Regions from separate parts of the Exiguobacterium sp. s133 genome, predicted to be linked through region 1. Evidence: predicted binding sites of a transcription regulator. Region 1 holds the regulator's gene; each other region holds the start of a gene.
The links. Region 1 encodes LexA, which represses DNA repair genes until DNA is damaged. Its sites were predicted from a motif close to CGAACATATGTTCG; they were not measured.
Positions count from the first base shown of each region.

Region 2: KNP96_RS10430 (NUMOD4 domain-containing protein) is a predicted target of LexA. The motif match lies at 5,069-5,082, and genes of this name have one in related genera.
Region 3: addB (helicase-exonuclease AddAB subunit AddB) is a predicted target of LexA. The motif match lies at 5,223-5,236, and genes of this name have one in related genera.

Region 1 is NZ_JACSMK010000017.1:27,713-34,810, reverse strand. Features, by position in the region: gene tkt (transketolase) at 1-999, opposite strand, end outside; gene KNP96_RS16270 (DUF896 domain-containing protein) at 1,207-1,443, opposite strand; gene KNP96_RS16265 (YneB family resolvase-like protein) at 1,557-2,210, opposite strand; gene yneA (cell division suppressor protein YneA) at 2,257-2,544, opposite strand; gene lexA (transcriptional repressor LexA) at 2,751-3,365, shown strand; gene KNP96_RS16250 (metal-binding protein) at 3,396-3,869, shown strand; gene KNP96_RS16245 (MIP/aquaporin family protein) at 4,048-4,749, shown strand; gene glpK (glycerol kinase GlpK) at 4,791-6,314, shown strand; gene dhaM (dihydroxyacetone kinase phosphoryl donor subunit DhaM) at 6,501-6,866, opposite strand; gene dhaL (dihydroxyacetone kinase subunit DhaL) at 6,859-7,098, opposite strand, start outside.
Region 2 is NZ_JACSMK010000007.1:2,867-9,964, forward strand. Features, by position in the region: gene KNP96_RS10395 (copper amine oxidase) at 1-956, shown strand, start outside; gene KNP96_RS10400 (hypothetical protein) at 1,210-1,461, shown strand; gene KNP96_RS10405 (bifunctional transcriptional activator/DNA repair enzyme AdaA) at 1,635-2,693, shown strand; gene KNP96_RS10410 (DNA alkylation repair protein) at 2,680-3,723, shown strand; gene KNP96_RS10415 (hypothetical protein) at 3,726-4,055, shown strand; gene KNP96_RS10420 (hypothetical protein) at 4,109-4,405, opposite strand; gene KNP96_RS10425 (DEAD/DEAH box helicase family protein) at 4,421-5,008, opposite strand; gene KNP96_RS10430 (NUMOD4 domain-containing protein) at 5,147-5,674, shown strand; gene KNP96_RS10435 (hypothetical protein) at 5,741-5,920, opposite strand; gene KNP96_RS10440 (GGDEF domain-containing protein) at 6,086-7,098, shown strand, end outside.
Region 3 is NZ_JACSMK010000004.1:66,550-73,647, reverse strand. Features, by position in the region: gene addA (helicase-exonuclease AddAB subunit AddA) at 1-1,739, opposite strand, end outside; gene addB (helicase-exonuclease AddAB subunit AddB) at 1,736-5,173, opposite strand; gene KNP96_RS07315 (truncated hemoglobin) at 5,312-5,692, shown strand; gene KNP96_RS07310 (hypothetical protein) at 5,752-6,090, shown strand; gene KNP96_RS07305 (hypothetical protein) at 6,163-6,573, opposite strand; gene KNP96_RS07300 (competence protein ComK) at 6,694-7,098, opposite strand, start outside.

The sequences.
Region 1 (7,098 bases):
CTCAGCGTGCAATTCCGGATGTGCTGCTTTGTATTGCTCCATTTTTTCCGTCCATGCTGCTTCTGTATCAGCGCCACGTTTTTCGATGCGCTCCTCGAACAAGTCTTTGACTTCTTCCGGTACATAGAATTCTTCATGATCCCAAACGTAGCTTGCTTTCGTCAACTTGATTTCCGCATCGCCGAGTGGTGCACCGTGTGAAGCCGATTTCCCTGATTTGTTCGGCGAACCGAATCCGATAACCGTTTTGACTTCGATCAATGTCGGTTTTGTTGTTTCCGCTTTCGCCGCGTCGAGTGCTTTTGAAATCGAATCGATATCCGTTCCATCTTCAACACGGATGACTTGCCAGTTGTATGCTTCAAAACGTTGTTGGACGTTTTCAGAGAATGACTTGTCCAAGTCGCCATCAAGCGAGATATCGTTTGAATCATACAGGACGACGAGTTTACCAAGACCTAAATGTCCTGCGAGTGAAGCCGCTTCTGCAGAGACACCTTCCATTAAATCACCGTCTCCGCAAATGCCGTATGTGAAGTGGTCCACGACGTTTAGGTCGTCACGGTTGTATTTCGCTTCGAGGTGACGTTCTGCCATCGCCATCCCGACAGCCATCGCGATGCCTTGTCCGAGTGGACCAGTCGTCGCATCGACACCTGCTGTGTGACGGTATTCCGGGTGACCCGGTGTTTTTGAGTTCCATTGACGGAATGACTTCAAGTCATCCATCGCGAGGTCGTATCCTGATAAATGGAGGAGTGAGTAGAGAAGCATTGAACCGTGTCCTGCTGAAAGTACAAAACGGTCACGGTTAAACCATTCTGGATTTTTAGGGTTGTGGTTCATATGATCCGCCCATAATGTAAATGCCATCGGTGCTGCACCCATCGGCATTCCCGGGTGGCCCGAGTTCGCTTTTTGTACTGCATCAATTGATAAGGTACGAATCGTATTTACTGCTAGTAATTCTACTGTTGTCATGTTCGTCAAAACAATCATCCTCTCTCTTTTTCACAAATTCTATATCATTTTAGCACACACAGAAATGTGATACAACTTTTCTAAATAGTATGTCACATTAAAATGAATGCGCTCTCTATTGCCCTTTTCAAGCGACTTTCATGATACACATTACTGATTTTCCCATTAAAAAAGCTACCTCGCTCACGGATTGAGCGACGCAGCTTTCATTCATACAAAACTTGCTTACTGTTTATTGCGTTCTTCTTCTTGTGCTTGCTTCAATTTTTCAGGCGTAACATCCGTTCCTTCTTCATCAACGATTTTGATGCCCATCATTTGATTTTTGAACGAACCACGAAATGCTTCTAAATAGGCCGTTCTTAATTCTTTTTGTTCCGCCGTCTCAGCTTCCGTTAACGGTTCGACTTTTGATTTATTGGCAAGTTCATTAATTCGATCGAGTTGTTCTTGTGATAACATAATATCCCTCTTTCTCTTTGACTCAACGCGGAGCACTTTAATAGTAACCTTACTGTAAAAGACCCGAAAAAAAAAAGCAAGTTTGTCGCGTCAAGATGACACAACACCTGCTTTCATTCATAAGACTGGACAACTTCTTTATATTCAAGATAACGCCGATTGACCGTCGCTTTCGAAATATCATGCCCCATGCCGCGTAAGGTCGTCGCGATGTCAGCAAACGTCAAACCAAGTTCACGTAATCGAACGATTTCTTCAATCGGGACTTCCTTTCGACTGCGGCCGGCATTCTCGCCTTGCCGATTGAGATTTTGTTCGGGTCTAAAACCATTATCGACAGCCCGTCGCATGCCGCGTGCGATTTTTGCATTGTGGAGCTTACGCTGGTATTCCTCAACGAGTGAAACGATTTCGAGGACCATCGCTTCCGCATCTGCCAGTTGGTATTCACCGTCTGACTCCATCGTCATCAACTGGACATCATGTTTTTTGAACGTATGCAAAATCGCGATTTTGGCGTTTCCTCGTCCGATTCGTGTATCGTCCGTCACGAGCACCGCTTCCACCAGATGACGCGTTACATAATCAAGAACGGTCAACATCCCTTCTCGCTCTACATCATAGCCACTTTCTTTTTCGACGATGATATCTATGATTTCAAATCCTTTTGTTAAAGCGAGTCCCGACAGTTCTGCTCTTTGCCGCTCCAGTGAGCTCTCTTGTGCTTCTTTTTCCGTCGAGACGCGACAGTAGATTACTACTTTCATCGTACCTCACACCCCTGTTCGTTCATTCAACAACTTTTATATTCTGTCATTGTTGTGCGATTGGTACAACGATTTTGTCTTTCGAAATGACATGTTTTGTTTCGAGCTCATTGTTCTTGATCAGCCAGTCGATGTATTCTTGATTCGTCATCGAACCATCATTGTAGACTTCAGCTACTTGTTCGACTGTTACGTTCTCATCTACCGTGACTGACGCCGTAAGTAATCGGTGGACCTTTTCATCCGGTCGTGGTGTTAAAAGAAAAAGAATGAAAGCAAAACTGAGCGTATAAAACAGAATTGAAAAGGCATGAGTACGAATAGAATGAATCATCATGAATCCCTCCAAATAGGTTATTAGAATAAATGTTCTCGGAACAATTGTTCGCATAATCTATAATAAACACAGAACCAGTGTTCGGTCAATACAAAAACATCGAACAATTGTTTGTGCGCTCATTTGTTCTATGTTATAGTAATTCTAGAAACATATATTCCTAAATCCTAAAAAAACCAATCCGGAAAGAGGTGGCAATTCGTATGCGGAAAATGTCTAAACGTCAACAAGAAATCCTTGACTACATCATCGCTGAAGTGAAGTTAAAGGGCTATCCACCTTCAGTTCGCGAAATTGGTGAAGCTGTTGGTCTTGCTTCAAGCTCAACGGTACACGGTCATTTGGATCGTCTAGAAAAACGTGGACTGATTCGCCGTGACCCGACGAAACCACGCGCGATTGAAATATTGCTTGATAAACCTGAAGAAATCAACGAAGCGATCGTCCATGTCCCCGTTATCGGCAAGGTAACTGCCGGACTTCCGATCACTGCGATTGAAAACATAGAAGAGCATTTCCCACTCCCTGCACATTATGTAGGAAATGAAACCGTCTTTATGTTGACGATTGATGGCGAATCGATGATTAATGCAGGTATTCTTGATGGCGATCGTGTTATCGTGCGTCAACAAAACACAGCAGAAAACGGGGAGATTGTCGTTGCGATGACCGAAGATAGTGAAGCGACAGTCAAACGGTTCTTCTTAGAAGATCAACAGGTACGTCTTCAACCAGAAAATGACTCGATGGACCCGATGTATTTCGATAACGTGTCGATTCTTGGCAAGGTCATCGGCGTTTACCGGACGATTCACTAAGAGAGGGACCAGCTAAGCTGGTCTTTTTTCATGCCTTCTGGAAATGTACATGATACGGTCAACTCCGTTGCCCTAACGGGATATGTTGTTTATTCGGTCGCAACGAACCAAACGGATTGGCTCCCGACCGCTGTCGGAATCGCCGTCGGGACCTTATGGCTTTCGCCCGACTTAGACTTAAAATCGGAACCTTACTATCGTTTTGGCCCTTTGCGTGTCCTTTGGATGCCATACGTTAAAATTATGCCGCACCGCTCCATCTGGTCGCATGGCTTAATCATCGGAGATGTCATCCGCCTACTCTACAGTGCCGCTTTATTGATTCCGCTACTCTTTTTAGCCTTCTATAGTGAAATCATCCAAGCAAGCACGGTCGACTCATTGATTGACGTCATGCCTGCTTTTATTATCGGTGTGATGACCGCAAGTACGATTCATATCATCCTTGATCATACGAGTAGTTGGTTCCGCCCTAAAAAGAAACGAAAAAAACGTCGATCCTGACTTTTTCCATTCAATCATGGAAAAAGTCTTTTTATTATCCAATTCTAATTTTTTTAAACCTAAATATTGAAAATTTCGATTCCTATATTTCAATTATTTGTATTGAAAACGTTATCAATTCGGGTTAGGTTTAAATAGAAAGGTATTATTCGCTTTAATCCAAAGGGAGGGTTTTTGCATGAGTAATTTTATTAGTGAGATGATGGGAACATTGATTCTCGTCCTACTCGGGGATGGCGTCGTCGCCGGTGTCGTTCTGAAGAAAACCAAGTCTGAAAATGGTGGCTGGATTGTCATCACGCTCGCTTGGGGTCTCGCCGTTATGACCGGTGTTTACGTCGCGGCATCCAGTGGTGCCCACTTGAACCCAGCGGTTACTTTGTCGCTCGCGCTCAATTCTGACTTACCGTGGGCAGATGTACCTATCTATATCGCTGCTCAACTTGTCGGAGCATTCCTTGGCGCAGTACTCGTTTGGCTTCATTACATGAAACATTTTGAAGCGACAGAAGATCAAGCCGCAAAACTCGGTGTCTTCGCGACAGGTCCAGCAATCCGTCATACGGGATCAAACTTAGTATCTGAGATCATCGGGACATTCGTTCTCGTCTTTGGTATCTTGGCGCTTGGAGCGAATACGTTTGCAGACGGACTCAATCCATTGATCGTCGGTCTCCTCGTAGTCGTCATCGGTCTTTCGCTCGGTGGTACGACGGGTTATGCAATCAACCCTGCCCGTGACCTTGGTCCACGTATCGCCCACGCGATCTTACCGATTCCGGGTAAGGGATCATCAGACTGGGGTTACTCATGGATTCCGATTGTCGGACCAATCATCGGAGGCGCAATCGCCGTCTTCATCTATCAACTGCTATTTTGATTGAGCATTAGGTATCTTAACTATTCAAGGGGGACTCACAGATGGAAAACAAGTATATTTTAGCACTCGACCAAGGAACGACAAGCTCACGCGCCATCATTTTCGATCATGATGGTCAAATCGTCAACTCTGCTCAACGTGAATTCAAACAATACTTCCCACAACCAGGCTGGGTCGAGCATGATGCAAATGAAATCTGGGGTTCGATTTTAGCAGTCATGGCGGATGCACTCGGAACGGCTGACATCAAACCGAGTCAAATCGCGAGCATCGGAATTACGAACCAACGTGAAACGACAGTCGTCTGGAACAAGGAAACGGGAAAACCAGTTTATCATGCCCTTGTCTGGCAATCGCGTCAAACGGCCGACATTTGTGATGAGCTAAAAGAACAAGGACTCAATCAAAAATTCCGCGATAAAACTGGCTTACTCATCGATGCCTACTTCTCAGGAACAAAAGTCAAATGGATTCTAGATAACGTCGATGGTGCACGTGAGCAAGCAGAGAACGGGGAACTGCTCTTCGGTACAATCGATACGTGGCTCGTCTGGAAGCTCTCAGGTGGAAAAACACATATCACAGACTACACGAATGCCTCACGGACACTCATGTACAACATTTACGAACAACAATGGGATGACGAGTTACTTGAAATCCTGACAGTCCCTAAATCGATGTTGCCAGAAGTCCGTCAATCAAGTGAAGTCTACGACAACACAGTCCCGTATCACTTCTTCGGCTTCGAAGTTCCAATCGCCGGCATCGCCGGTGACCAACAAGCTGCCTTGTTCGGTCAAACGTGCTTTGAACCGGGCGAAGGGAAAAACACATACGGTACAGGTTGCTTCATGTTGATGAATACGGGCGAAAAAGCCGTTTCTTCAGACCACGGACTCTTGACGACGATCGCTTGGGGCGTCGACGGCAAAGTGGAATACGCACTCGAAGGTTCAATCTTCGTTGCCGGTTCTGCAATCCAGTGGTTGCGTGACGGTCTCCGAATGTTGAAAAATGCAAAAGACTCAGAAGGCTACGCTTTGAAAGTCGATTCAACAGACGGTGTCTACGTCGTTCCTGCTTTCGTTGGTCTTGGTGCACCGTACTGGGATAGCGACGTTCGCGGTGCCATCTTCGGATTGACACGCGGGACGGAAAAAGAGCACTTTGTCCGCGCAACACTCGAGTCACTCGCTTACCAAACTCGCGACGTCTTGACAGCGATGCAGCAAGATTCCGGCATCGAACTGAAAACGTTACGCGTCGACGGTGGTGCCGTTGCCAACGACTTCTTGATGCAATTCCAATCGGATATTCTCGGTGTTCCAGTTGACCGCCCGGAAATCAATGAGACGACGGCACTCGGTGCAGCCTACCTCGCTGGACTCGCTGTCGGCTATTGGAAAGATAAAGCTGAAATCAAAAAGCAGTGGAAACTCAACCATCAATTCACACCTGAAATGAAAGAAGACGATCGCGAAAAACGTTATGCCGGATGGCAAAAAGCGGTCGAAGCGACAATGGCATTCACACCGAACAAAAAAGCAGCCAACGCAAACGTCTAATCGAACAACGATGACTTTTGCACCACTCTATTAAAAAGAAGCGATTTCGATATCACTCGAAATCGCTTCTTTTTTTATCTTTGACCTCTTAATTCATACAACTTCTCAATCCACACCAAAGAACTCCCCTCTAAGCGAACAGGCAGATACCTGACTTAGAAGGGAGATCGGTCTTACGCGAATCATTTAGGCGAATTCATTTTTCAATCCGTCAACGACTTCAGTCAGTGACTTCGATTGACCACTTAAAACAGCCGCGAGGAATGCCCCTTCGACGAGCGGCGCCTCGACAAATTGGACCGTTTTATCACCGCTATACAGTTCAAGGGCCAACTCCGTATTCATTGTTGCAGAACCGATATCCGTCAAGATGACACCGTCATCGTCGAGCGCATTCAACGTCTCTTCAATGCGCGAAGCATCTGTCCCGATGCTTCCATCCGCTAAACCGGCCGCTAGCAGGATTGGTGTATCCGGTGCCATTTCGGCAAGCAGTTCCTTTAGACCAGTCGCCAGTTTTTCACTGTGTGAAACGAGAATTACATTAACCATGTAGCACCTCCACGATTTCTTGTAACAAGAGTGCACTCGATAAAGAACCTGGATCTTGCACGCCGACTGTCGCGTCTCCAAAGTAGGAAGCCCGCCCTTTCGTCGCGACACGTTCTTTTGTATCACGGAGCGCTTGTTCGAGTGCAGCGTTTAAATCCGCCTCTTTGCTCAAGGCCTCATGGAAAGGTGTCCAAATGTCGACCATTGTTTTCTGACCGAATTCAGACTTTCC
Region 2 (7,098 bases), on a different contig from region 1:
CGCTCGATGACCTCGATTCGTACCGCGTCGAACAGGCAGCCTTTTTGGATAAAGCAACGGAAGGGCGATTGAAAGCAGCTGATCTCGAAGGTGGCTTAAAAGTCCACGTCACCCAACTCTTGACGTCGTTCGACAGTTACGTTGCAGGTGATTATGACGCCACGTACAGCAATTTGCGAAAAGCAATCGAGCATATGTACATGGTCGGGGAAGGATTATCGGGAGCAATCGTCGATCAATACCCGGATAAATTTGAAAATACGAAAGTCAATACACCCGCAGCCGATTTACGTGCCGGTCTGAACCACAACTTCTCGGAACACGCGGCACTCGCAATACTTGCGATGCAAAAAGGGATTGAAGGAGCAAAAGACTTTGATGCCGCAGCCGGTGCACTCAGTGAAAACACGGACGACCTGACAGCATCAATCGGCTCGGTCTACGGTAGTGATGCAGCGAAAGAATTCAAAAAAATCTGGTCGAGCCACATCGGCTACTTCGTCGACTATGTCAAAGCAACGGGGGCGGAAGATGAAGACGCACGTGACATGGCCGTCAAAGAGCTCGACGAATACCGTGTCGAACAAGCTGCCTTCCTTGATGCAGCAACGGAAGGTCGCCTGAAGTCAAAAGACCTGGAAGAAGGCTTGAAGATGCACGTTGATCAATTGTTACTCGCCTTCAATAGCTACAATGAAAAAGACTACGATAAAACGTACCCGGCAATCCGTGAAGCTTACGGTCATATGTACGGAGTCGGTGAAGGAACAGCGACAGCAATCGTCGATCAATTCCCGGATAAATTCCAAGGGACGCCAGCAAGCATGCCGAACACAGGTCTTGGTGGAGCCGCTGAAACTCAATCGTCAGCCGGTATCTTATGGTCACTGTTCGGAATTGCAGCCGCTTCACTTCTAGGATTTTTTGCAATCCGCGGTCGTCGCGAACAACAATAAGCTGTCTGACGGAGATGACTCAAAAAAGTCGCCTGAAGCGCGTGCGTTCTTTTAGACGAGAGGAGGGTGGCGGATGTAACGTCGGTCACCTTTGTCTCTGTAAAGACTGACGTTTAAGTCAGTCGCATTAGATTGCAGACTCAATGATTTTGAAGGATTCAAGATTCGATTCCTACTCTCGGGCATTCTTTAAAAAACGAATTTTTATTAGAAGACGATCGTGAAAATAAAAATCAGGAAAGGAGGAGGAACAATGAAACGAACCATCGGCGTGGTAGTAGTACTCGTCTTCGTCGTCTTCATAGCTCTCATGACACCAGAACTGCATGCAGTGGCAGTTGAACATCTGTTGCAGGATCCATTGACATCGAGCGAAATCATCCCGGTCGAAGATCGTGCAGTCGAGCCAGGTATCGTCCCGCGTATCTTACCGTGGATTGTCAGTAGTCTATTGCTCAGTGCCTTCGTGACGTTCCTCCTCCTGCGACGTAAACCAAAGCGTTAAATGAAAGCACGATCCGTTTCTCAGCCATCTGTGGCTGAAGAGGCGGATTTTTTTTTGAAGTGGACACGCGTCCGGATCAGGCACGTCGCAAAAACAAACACATCGATGCCTGATTTTCGGCGACATCCCATCGGAAGAACTCGGTATACTGAAGGAAAGAAGGAGGCGATCGCATGGAGGACCATCAAACAGAAGAGTATTATGCGGCACTCGTCCGCCGGGATGCGACCTATGAAGGGCGGTTCTTCGTCGGCGTCAAGACGACAGGCATCTTTTGCCGGCCGTCCTGTCCTGCCCGGAAACCGAAACGCGAGAACTGTGAATTTTACGGGACGGCGAAAGAAGCCTTACTCGCTTCATATCGCCCGTGTCTCCGCTGTAAACCCTTGTCGCACCCCGGTGCGAGTGACATCATCAGCCGTCTTGTTGCCGCTGTCGAAGCGACACCGGAAAAACGATTTAAGGAGGGCGATTTCCGGGAACTTGGACTCGATGCGTCAACGGCGCGCCGCCAATTCAAAAAACGCTTCGGGATGACGTTCGTCGAGTATGCCCGCTCACGTCGGATGGGACTGGCGATGAAAGAAATCCGGACCGGGAAACCGGTCATCGAGGCCCAGCTCGCGGGTGGCTACGAATCGAGCAGCGGCTTTCGGGATGCTTTCGCAAAAATCATGGGTGCGACACCAAAACGCTGGGACGGGACCTACTTGCAGGCGAAATGGCTCGATACGCCACTCGGTCCGATGCTCGCGATTGCAGACGAGGAAGCCCTTCATTTGCTTGAATTCGTTGATCGCCGAGGACTGGAACGGGAGATCGAACGGCTCCGTCTCGCGGCACGGGCCGTCATCGTCCCGGGGGAATCAATCATCTTTGAGCAAATCGGACAGGAGCTGACCGACTATTTCGCCGGGACACTGCTTCAGTTCAAGACACCACGTGCCCTCTACGGAACGCCGTTCCAACGCCGCGTCTGGGCCGAGTTGGAGCAAATTCCGTCCGGAGAGACGATTTCTTATCAAGAACTCGCCATCCGGATCGGTAATCCGCTTGCGGTCCGGGCCGTCGCCCGGGCAAATGGTGCCAATCAACTGGCACTCGTCATCCCGTGTCACCGCGTCATTCGGGCGAACGGTGATTTGGGCGGGTACGCCGGCGGGCTCGCCCGGAAAGCGACATTGCTCGAAACCGAACGACGAAAGGACTTGATTTCACATGGCACTGATTAAAGATGTCTTCTCGGACGACTGGCTCGACCGCCTGGGGCGGGCGCTGGATGCGCCGCGGCTGCAGCAGGACATCAAACAAACCGACTGGGAGGAACTCGCCTTCAAACAACGGGTCCGCCGGATTTCGACGTCGCTTGGATCGTATGTGCCACGTGAATTTGATATGGCGGCGACAGAACTCGAACGGCTTGCCCCGGAGTTCACGGGACTCGCCGGGATCGTGTTTCCCGACTATATCGAGCTCTACGGCGACGACTGGGACCGGGCGTTGCTGGCACTCGAACGGCTGACGCCGTATTCGACGGCGGAGTTCGCCGTCCGGCGGTTTTTACTGACCGACCAAGACCGGTACTTACAACAGGCACTGCTCTGGAGCACGTCGGACGATGAACATGTCCGGCGCCTGGCATCGGAAGGGACACGTCCACGCTTACCATGGGGACAGGCGATCCCGGCGTTGATTGCCGATCCGCGTCCCGTTCTGCCGCTGCTCGACCGGTTGCTGACCGACGACTCACTTTACGTCCGCAAGAGTGTCGCCAATCACTTGAACGACATCACGAAGACGCACCCGGAACTTGTGATTGAACGACTCGATCAGCTCGGGACCGATCCCCGTGTGGACTGGGTGTTGCGTCACGCTTCACGGACGTTGCTGAAACAAGGACACCCGGACGTCCTAAAGGCATTTGGTCTCGTGACACGCGGCACGGTCACAGTCGATGATTTGACGGGGACACCGTCGCTGCCGATCGGAGGCGAGCTGTCGTTTACATTTAGCCTCACGACGACGGAACCGCAAGTCCTGCGGATTGAATATGCGATTGACTATGTCAAACAGCGGGGAATGAGTCAAAAGGTCTTTCGGATTAGTGAACGACAGGTGGCTGGACGGGAGACGTTTACAAAACGGCAATCGTTTCGGAACTTGACGAGACGCGTCCACTATCCGGGGACGCATCGTGTGACCATCTTGATTAATGGGCAAGCTTACGCAACGGCAACGTTTGACGTGACAGGGGAGGAATGAAGATGAACGGACGCCATCCTGACTTTACGACGTCCCGCTTACACATCGAAGCGGTGGATACGACAGACGGCTGTGTTTGGACATTGGAGCTGTGGGACGAGCACCAACAGGTTGCGACGATGCAGTTAGCCGGTCAGCAACTCAGCTATGACGCAATCGATCCGTCCGACGCCGCCGGCTACGTTGAAGAAGCCTTGAGGGTCATCACGGCGTATCTGGCACGGACATTATTGTTACCGTCCGTGACGGGCAGAGGCGGGGAAGCCGTCGTTTGGGAGAAGAGTGGATTTGAGAGAACGGATGACGGATTTTCGTTAGCCTTGACGCACTAAACGAAAAAGAGGACAATCCGCGTCGCAGACTGCGAACGGCTTGTCCTCTTTTTTTAAGGTTCCGAGATGCCGTTCGCAAGCAGCAGGAGATAAACCCAAATCACGAGCGGGAGCAACAGCATCAGAGTGGCAAGCAGGCTGAAGGTCTTGATGACAGTGTTTTTCAACCGGAGCGCAATCAGGAGTGACATCACATAGCCGACGCCGACGAGCGAATATAGACTGATCGGGACCCAAAGGCTCATGTTCGGGAACGTCCGTCCGTTCAGTCCGAAAAATAACAGGAGGCTGACGATCAAGAGAATGAAGGTCAGGACAAGTGAACGGTATTCCTTCGGTTGTGACGTCAAGCGGCATTCTCCTCTCTATTTTTGACCGACGGGGTTATAAGACCAGCCGAAGCGGGCGCAGATTGCTTCGGCACTCTCTGCGGCAGAGCGTCCTTCCGTATCCAGGCGGAAGTAGTTCGGGTACGGCAGTTCTCCTGGCAGGGAGGACGTCCGGTAGCCGTCTGCCGTCTCGAGTAAGTCGTTTTCGGAAGCGGCGAGATCTCGTTTCGTAAACTTATGGGCAAGACGGTTTTCCGTCTTATTCCGCATGAGCCGTGTTGCGACAGAGGCTTCGAGTTCGACGATATAGACGTCGGAACCCGCCTCTTCAAACAATGCGACCGTTTCCTCAATGAACTCAATCCCTCCGCCTTCGACCCCGAACAGGCAGAGGAACGTGAAGAGGACACCTTCGAGATCGCTGACCGCCATCTCTTTGAACATCTCCCGGCGGATCAAGTCCTTCAGCCTGTGATGGGCGGGCTTTGAAAAGTCGAAATAGGGCAACAGCAAATCGATCGTCTGGTGGTTATGAAACAACTTCATCCCGGTCAACCGTTCGAGTTCCTGACCGATTGTCATCTTTCCGACGGCCTGAGGACCGAGCAGCAAAACAAATTTCATCGAAAGACCCCGTTTCCTTTTTTTTGTTAGATTACCATACAAAAAAGGAACATTAAAATTAGAACGTTTGTTCGCTTTATTGTATAATGGGAGTAAGAACTGTTGGCGTTTTAGGACCGAATGGAGGTCATTGCTCATATGGAACATTGGAAGATGGTGCAGGGGTATGAGGGAAGTTATCAGGTCTCGACGTCAGGCAACGTCCGTTCGCTCGACCGGATTGTCGAGACAAGCCGTGGCGTCAAACAGCGGCGCACGGGTGTCGTCCTGCGTCCGCGAATCAATCAGGACGGCTACCGGAAAGTGACGCTGTATCAGCAGGGGCGTGGTGAACGGTTTTACGTCGGTGAACTCGTCGCCCGGGCGTTTCTTGACCCGACTGCCTGCGAGGAGCGTCTCGTCCGGGCGGATCATGACCGGTTGAACGACCACATCGATAATCTGTCGGTCAAGCCTTCGCCAAGTCAAGCCTATGCTTCCTTGCTCGCTGAATTCGATCTGCTGTTGACGGACCATGTTGAATTGTCGGCGTGGCAGATTCGGGAGATCCGGCGGCGCTACCGGACGGGCGAAGCGTCGATTCGAAAGCTTGCGCTCGTGTACGGGGTGACTGAAAACCGGGTCCGCAATATCATCGATAAGAAAGAGGCGCGGTATGTCGTGTAGGCAGAAGGAAAGGGCAGTCCGAAGAAAATCGGTCTGCCCTTTTGGTTGAAAAAAAGTAAGGTGTCGTTAGCCGGCAAGTGGTAAGTACGGCGTGATTTGGCTCACCGTCAGTTGGAGGAGCTGTTGCGTTTCCTCTTTCGGTTCAGACGTGACGTAGATGATTAACGCAGCGGCGACGATTAAAAAGATGACGATGACGAGCCCGATGAAGAAAGGCATTTTACTTTTTCGTTTTTCTTCGTTCATGTCCACAGGTAGTTCCCCCTTTTACGAATTAACAGATGCATCTGTCATAATGATTCCCTTTTAAGAAAATGGAAAACCTGCGAAACGGCTAGAAAAAGGGTTCCGGTAAGACGATAAAGAAGATATAGACAGAAAAAGCTATTTTTTGAAGGGATGTCGATCGTCGTGTTGAGTCAGTTCAACCAGTTTCTATTAAACTTTTCCCTTTTGATTACGTCCCTGCTGTTCGCCTTCTTACCGATGCGCAACATCAAACGCATTTCACCGCACTCCTCCATCCGGATCCGACTTGCCGTCGGATTGATTGCAAGCGTGATCGGGGCACTGCTCGTCTTAAACAGTATCTCCTACGATGGAGCGAAGATTGATTTACGACTCGTCGCGCTCGTCACGGCGTATTATTACGGCGGCTGGATCAGTGGCGCATTGACGACGGTCGCCGTCATCGGGGCCCGCTTTCTCGTCACGCCACCCGGTGTCTACCAAGGTTTGATTCTCGCGACACTGATTTGTCTTGCTTTACTCGTCACGGCAAGTATTTACCGTCGCTTTGCTGCCCAGACGTTCAAAGACTACCTTGTCCTACTGAGCATCGGAATCGGCTACAGCTTACCGGCCCTGTACTTGTTGACGGATACGTTCATTCGGTTTTTCGAGATGTCATTCGTCTACATCATCTTCAATCTCCTCGGAGGGTACGTGACGTTTCGTTTTCTGCAGGAGTTACGGAAACATTTCCAGTTCGTCCAAGCCCAGCAGGAGCTTGCCTTGACGGACAGTCTGACGAATCTCGCCAATCGGCGGAAACTCGATGAGACATTGGCCGACTATGACAAACACGGGTATGCCTTCTCGGTCCTGATCGTCGATATCGACTTCTTCAAGTCGGTCAATGACGAATACGGACATGATGGCGGGGATGTCGTCTTACGGCAACTCAGTCATCTGTTGACGACGTTTTGTCCGGAAACGGGACTCGTCACCCGGTATGGCGGCGAGGAATTCGTCGTCGTCCTGCCGGATATCTCGCACCGTGAAGCGGAGCAACTCGGGGAACGGATTCGGACGGCGTGCGCCGATCAACACTTCATCTTCAAACCGTATCCGGCTTTCCATGTCACGCTTTCGATGGGTGTCGCATCGTCCGACCAAGCCAAGACGGCGTTCGAAGTCGTCCA
Region 3 (7,098 bases), on a different contig from region 1:
TCATATTGTTCAAACACTTCAACGAGCGCTTGAACGCGTTTCCCACGTGAACGAACGAGCACGACGATGTCACGGTATTCACATTTTCGAAAACGTTTTTGTTTAGCATCGAAGACGAGATAGGGATTGTCATCATTGACCATCTCGATGATTCGGGTTGCGATGGCACGGGCCTCTAATTCTTCCTTATTTTCATCTTGTTGATCGATTAAAATCAATTCCGGTTCGACTTGTTCTGATTCGAAGTAACCCAGATTCCCGAGCCGTAGATAGGCTGCGTCGTCATAATCGATTTCACCGACGGCGGCATCCATCACTTGTCTGAAAATATGATTCGTCCCATCAAGGACTTCAAGACGACTCCGGAAATTTTTCGTCAAATCGATTCGTGTTCCATAATCTGTTTGCCGGAATCGCTTGAACTTATCAAGAAAAAGTCCCGGCTCAGCATGACGGAATTTATAAATCGATTGTTTAACGTCACCGACCATAAATAAATTACCGGTTTGTTCGTCTGATTGGGAGACTAACGTCAAGATACGTTCTTGCACTTCGTTCGTATCTTGGTATTCATCGACGAGCACTTCGACGAAGCGTTCTTGAAGCAAGCGGGCGACATCGGTCGGTGCCCCGTCTTCTTCTAAAACGGCTAAAGCAAAATGTTCCAAATCGGAAAAATCGACAAGCCCCCGTTCTTGTTTGGCTTCGAGATAGGCTTCAGCAAACTTTCGGACGAGTGTCACGATCATCTCGACATGTCCAAGTTGCGACCGAAGATCTTCGAGGTAGTCGACACCCTCTTTTTGAACGAATAGTTCCTGACGCTTTTTCAACTCACTGACGAGACGCGTCCGTTCCGTTTGAAATGTTTTAATCGCCTCATCCCCACGCGGACTTTTCCAGCGTCCGAACTCGACAGCTTGGAACGTCAGTGCGACCGTCGTCCAACGATCAGTCGCCGGATTAATACGGCGTAACGGTTCAATGTCACGCATTAGGAGCTCCGCCATTTCTGTATAGCCGGACTGATGCAAACGATAGGAGAGCTCAAGGTAACGTTCTAAAAGCGGTGCGATTTTTTGCCATTCTAATTCAAGGAGTCGTGTCAGCAACGAAGATTCATCAGGATCAACCGGCTGGTCGTATTGTGCAAGCAGATGCTCGTAAAAACCGTCTGGATCTGGTAGCGAACGCGAAAACCGGTACAAGTTTGAAATCAGAGAGAGCATTGCCTGATCGTCCCGATCGGAAGTATAACTATCAATCAATTCATAAAATGCCGGATTGGCGGCAGCGTAAAATTCTTCAAAGACCTCTTCCAGTACATCATCTTGTAACAACAATAATTCGGATTCATCCGCAATTCGAAAAGCCGGATCCAGCCCGATTCGATAATAGTTTTCCCGTAAGATTGATAAACAGAAGGAATGGATTGTCGTAATTTGTGCCCGGTTCATCATCTGACGCTGCTTCTTCAAATAAACATCGTCTGGGGCTTCTTTGATTTTCGCTTCGATCGCCTCGATGACACGCGTTTTCATTTCTTTTGCGGCAGCGTTTGTAAACGTCGCGACTAAAATCCGGTCTGCTGTCAGTGGATCTTCTTGATCGATGACGCGTTGCGTCAACCGTTCAACGAGTACGGCGGTCTTCCCTGAACCGGCTGCTGCCGAAACGAGAATGTGTCCTCCGCGCGCATCGATTGCTTGTTGTTGCTCATCCGTCCAATTGACGCTCATTCCTCTTCCTCCTTCAGTCGGTCCAATACTTCTTTTTCAGATAAAGGGTCCAGTTGACGATAACTGTTCCCGAGCGATTCGTCGAATTGACAGACCGAACGGTATTCGCAAAACGTACACGGTGTTCGCTCTTGATAGTCGAACGGATCGATGGCGATATCTCCCGCGTACATCTCGGCACTGCTTGTTTTCAATTCGTCCCAGGCATGATCCATCAACGCGTTCAGTTCCGCTTCTTTGACGACCCCTTTCGTATGTGATTTATGCAGTCCTGTCTTCGTAAACGTCACTTTGACGAGTGGCGATTTTTTCCGTTCATCAAACGCGATTTGATCCATCGCCCGTAACACATCATCATTTTCGACAATCACACCTTGCATCTGGTAGGATTCGAGCAATAAACGATTCCGTTCTTCTTCAGCCGCCGACAAATCACTTCGTAACATCGGATTTTTGACATGGAAGTACAGGGCGCCTGCTGGTTTCGCTTGTTGATTAAATAAGACTTCTGATTGTTCGACGACCGTTTTTAAATAGAGCAACATCTGAATCGCAAGACCATAATAAATTTCAGCAAAATCAAGCGCTCGGGCACTCGACTTGTAATCGACAATCCGGACGTACAATTGGTCACCAATCGTCGCTTGGTCGACTCGATCAATTCGACCAGTGAATTCGATTTCCGTTCCATCCGGCAGTGTAAACCGTAAAGGAGGGAACATCGCGTTCCCAAAGCTGATTTCAAATAAATCAGGTTCGAAGTCAGACCGTTCTGCTTGTTTGACGAGCATCTTCGCCGTTTGTTCGACGACATCCGTTAATTTTTTCTGAATGTATCCGAACCGATTCGAACTCATCAAAATAGCATTTTGAATGTCTGGTGTCACTTTTTCCACGGCATTTTTCGCAAGTTCTGTGCACGATGCATCATCTAAATCACGCCATTTTCTGCCGGACTCCTTGATGTTGACGGACAAATCATTTAACGCGCCATGAAATAGATTTCCAATGTCGGGTGCCTCGAATTTATATAGTTTTCGTTCCTTCAAACGTAGCCCATACCGTGCAAAATGCTTATAGGAACACGCATTATACGTCTCAAATCTAGAGACACTCGCCTTAATGCTGTCACCGTAAAGGGAACGTGCTAAGTCGTCTGGAAGTTCATCTGCTCGGTTTTGATAAAATAACGCATCGACGAGTAACGCCATTCGTTCTCGTCCTTGACCATTCTCGAGCAATGCATTGTAGACATCAAACCATGACGATTGAATCGGATACCGGCGCTGTAAACGGCGTAACTCGATTGCCGTCGCAGCCGCCGCTCGGTCGGGATCAGTTACGAAATCGAATTGATCATTTGGTGCATGCTCTCCTGCTTCTGCGAAGTGTGTTTTGACAGGACGGTCTTGCAGTAACTGGTACTTGATTTGTTTCACGATGGAGGCTGGTTGTAATGCCTTCCCGTCCTCATCAACAAGAGCATAACTGATATACAACGATTCACTCGGTGCCGTCACTCCGTGGTACAGGTAGTATAATTCGTCATCAAAGACATCCAGTGACGCTTTACCGACCGGAACTCCATGATTATGAAGGAAATCATGATCTCCTTCCGACAATAGTTTCGACTGGTCTTCGACGAACGGAATCATACCATCATTCGCGCCGAGTAAAAATGCGACTTTTACTCGTTGTAAACGCCCCCGGACATAATCCGTCGCGATGACCTGATCGAGCGATGGTGGGACGAGTGAGAAGCGCAAACTCTCAAGTCCGGTTTCGACCATTTGTACGAATAAGTCTGTCGACAGTTCCGTCTCAGGAGCTGCCGCTTCGAGTTGTTCAAGTAAATGTAAGACCGCTTCATATACTTGATCATGTTCCCGGGCATGACTGAGCTCATTGCGCTCGAGCGCTTCTTGTTTCCAACTGAACAGCCGATCTGTCAACTGGTGTTCTTCAAGGAACTGATAAAGCGAACGCGTATGTTCACTCATTGTTTTTGATTTCTTCAACCGGTCTTGTAACGGTGTAATCGCATCGACGACGAATTGACGCATCCGGTTTAACTCATCCTCTTCTTCGAGTTCCTCCGCCGTCAGACTGACTTCATCCGTTAAGCGTCGTTTCAATTGCCACGGCTTTTGCCACATCGTGCCTTTAATACCACGTTCTAAGACAAACGTCTCCAATCGATCAAGCGCGAGCCGTTGGTCATCTGCCGGGAGAGGCATCAATTCCGTTTTCAGCAAACGAAAGACTGCTTCTTCACGGTAACCGGCGACGACGAGCTCTAAAGCAGACTGAATCAATTCAACAATCGGATGATGAATCATCGTTTCCCGCTTATCAAGGAAATACGGAATGTCATAGAGCTGAAACGCACGTTCTAAATGATCCGCATACGGTTCAAGATGTCGTACGATAAAAGCAATTTCATTGAACCGGTAACCATGCTGGCGCACGAGTTGGATTGCCTGGCGGACAGCGGCTTCCGTTTCGACTTGGCGATTGACGGCAGCTGTCACCGTGACCCCGTCCACTTGATGATCGACAGAAGGATAGGCAGGACTCATCAATGCTTGTTCTAGTATTTGTAATCCTTCCGACTTGAACTTAATCGTCCGTTCATAATGGACCTCTTCATGCTCGAGCTGTCGGTCTTGCATCTGTTCGAGCAATTGCATATAACAACGTTGGGAGACCCCAAACTCCGTCTGTTTCGCATAGGGATCACTTACATCGATTGTAAAGCTGATATGCACTTCTTTTGCTAGTTCCATCAATTTAAGCAACACCTGTTGTTCCTGTAACGAAAACTCATAGAAACCATCAATAAAGAATTGCGTATTGCCAAGATCTGCTGTCGGTAACAAGTCGAGTAACGTTGTATAGTAATCATCTGCATGAAGCGCTTTATCCACGATGCGTTCTGAGAACCGCTCATAAATCAGAGCTAAATCATTTAGTTTCGGCGAGCGTTCCGGAGAAAGTCCGCTAATTTGACGTAACATGTCTGGAGCGACGAGCGAACGTTTGAACGTAGCGATCAGTTCATCAAGCCCCTTGTAAAACCCGGGCATATTCTTTGTCCGTTTGAAAATCTTTAACTCATTTTCAACTTCTTCGACGACTTGACGTAATAACAACTGTGTCCCTGTCTCGTCTAAAAACGGAATCGCCTGATTGCCATGATCCCGCATGATATGAAAAGCAAAGCGCCGCAAACTCATGACTTCCATCCGTACTAATCCAGATAGGCGGGCATCCGTCGCAATTCGACGTTCCATCTCAAATGACATTTGATCGGGGACGATAAAATAAATCGGCTCTCCAAGTGGTCGCTCCTCGAGCTCATTGATTACAGTCTCTATTAATTTTGTGGTTTTTCCGGTTCCGGCACGACCGAGGTGCATATGATTCATGGTCATCAGTTCCTCCCTTAGCTCGTTTTTGTATACGTCATTATCTCATAAAACACGAACAAACGTCCGTTTTTGAAGCTATATTTTTCTACTTATTTTTGCTACACTGAAGCCAATTAAAATTAGTTAGACAGGAGGAATACCATGCTATATGATGACATCGGAAAACAACCGATGCTTGAACAGCTAGTCGCTCGCTTTTATCAACTTGTTTATGCCGACCCCATACTTCGTCCGATTTTTCCTGATGATCGTCAACGTGTCGAGCAGGCGCAAATTATTTTTTTGACACACTTAACAGGTGGTCCACGCCAATATGAGTTAGATGATTCGCGGACGAATTTAGCGATGATTCACCGACTCTTACCAATTGAACAGCAACACGCCTTTCGCTGGATGGAGTTGATGGAAGTGGCCATCTATGAGACAATTTCCAATCGAGCTGTAGCTGAACGTTTGATGGAGCGCTTACGAATTGGTGCATTAAACGTCTTACGGATTTGTGAGGCTCACCAGGAACCGTGAGGGATTTTTCTTTCTCATCTGTCCATTTCCATGTAAAATGAAAGATGGAGGCGATAATTATGACTGAAGAACAAGATAAGAAACCTGATTTAGTGAAATCGGCACTCGAACAAGCAGAGGCGAAAACTGCAGAGGAACCGGTTGAAGAAGAAAAGTCTGACGAGCAAAAGAAACTCGAACATATTAAAGGGCTCGTCACATTAGAGCGCGGTTCTGATTACTTCCGTGTCGTCTTTTATGATGACCACAAGCATTTGATTTTCAAGGAACTCGATTATGATCGTGTCGAATTCGTTGGTCGCTTCTATAATGATAGTTTTGACGCGACGAATTTGAAACAGCTCGAAGAAATTGCAGAGAAAGCACTCTCAACTTCGATTCGAAAACGTTTCCTTTAAGATAGGTTATGTATAGAGAAAGCCGCGTCCCTGGATTAAATGAGGGACGCGGCTTTTTTCTTATACGCTTGTTTATTCACTCTCGGGAGTGTTTCTTTTTTTGCGACGAAGTACATATGCGAGTACCCCTCCGGCAACGGCAAGCCCTGTCGCCGCTAAAACGGGAATCAATACTTTCTTCGAAGATAATTTTTGCTTCACTTGCTCTAAGCGAGATTCTGTTACTTCTTTTTGCGCAATCGATGTGCGGCGGTTAATCGTCATATGTTTTGATGCATCTGTGACGACTACTCGCTTTGTCACCCAACGTCGATTTCCTGCCTCGTCGACGATGAGTTGGCGTGTTCGCTTAATATCTTTAATTCGTTTGCCGGGCGTGTTTTCTGGACGGACGATCCGTGAACTAATAAAACGGCGTCCTCCATTAACACCGAAGCCCGGCTGTAATTTTCTACGGTTTAACCATTCATATGATTCATTCATCGTGTAGCGACCAGATCGGTCGCTTCACCTCCCCTTCAATGCGCATTCAGTTTCTACTCAAGTTCATTTCGCTCTCATTGGTAACGTTTCCTGTTAGAGTTTTCCACTTTTCTGCACTTGTTAAACGTGTTCATGTCCCGTTCCCTGGAAGCGTCGTTGCATTTCGTAAGCTAATTCTAGGGTTTTAATCCGCTGTCGTTCAATACTATAGGCAGATGCGGCCGTATCAATCCGCTGTCCTGTTTGAAACTCGACTTGCACCTTTCCGCCACTCTTCTTAACGGTCTTCATTTGTTTAAAGTTAATCCAGATGCACTCCGCCTTTTCTTTAGCTGTCGTCGGAAAGAAGATGGTTTGTGCTTGCCAATCAATTAAAACCGGCGTTTTTCGGTTTGGTCCTAAGATATGTCGTGCTGCTTCAATTCTTCCTCGCATCGAAGAACCAAAATACAAACATGATTCTTCAATCAGTTTGATCGGATGTCCTTCGAGCACAAGTTCCGACCGTTCTTTAATAAGTAGTGT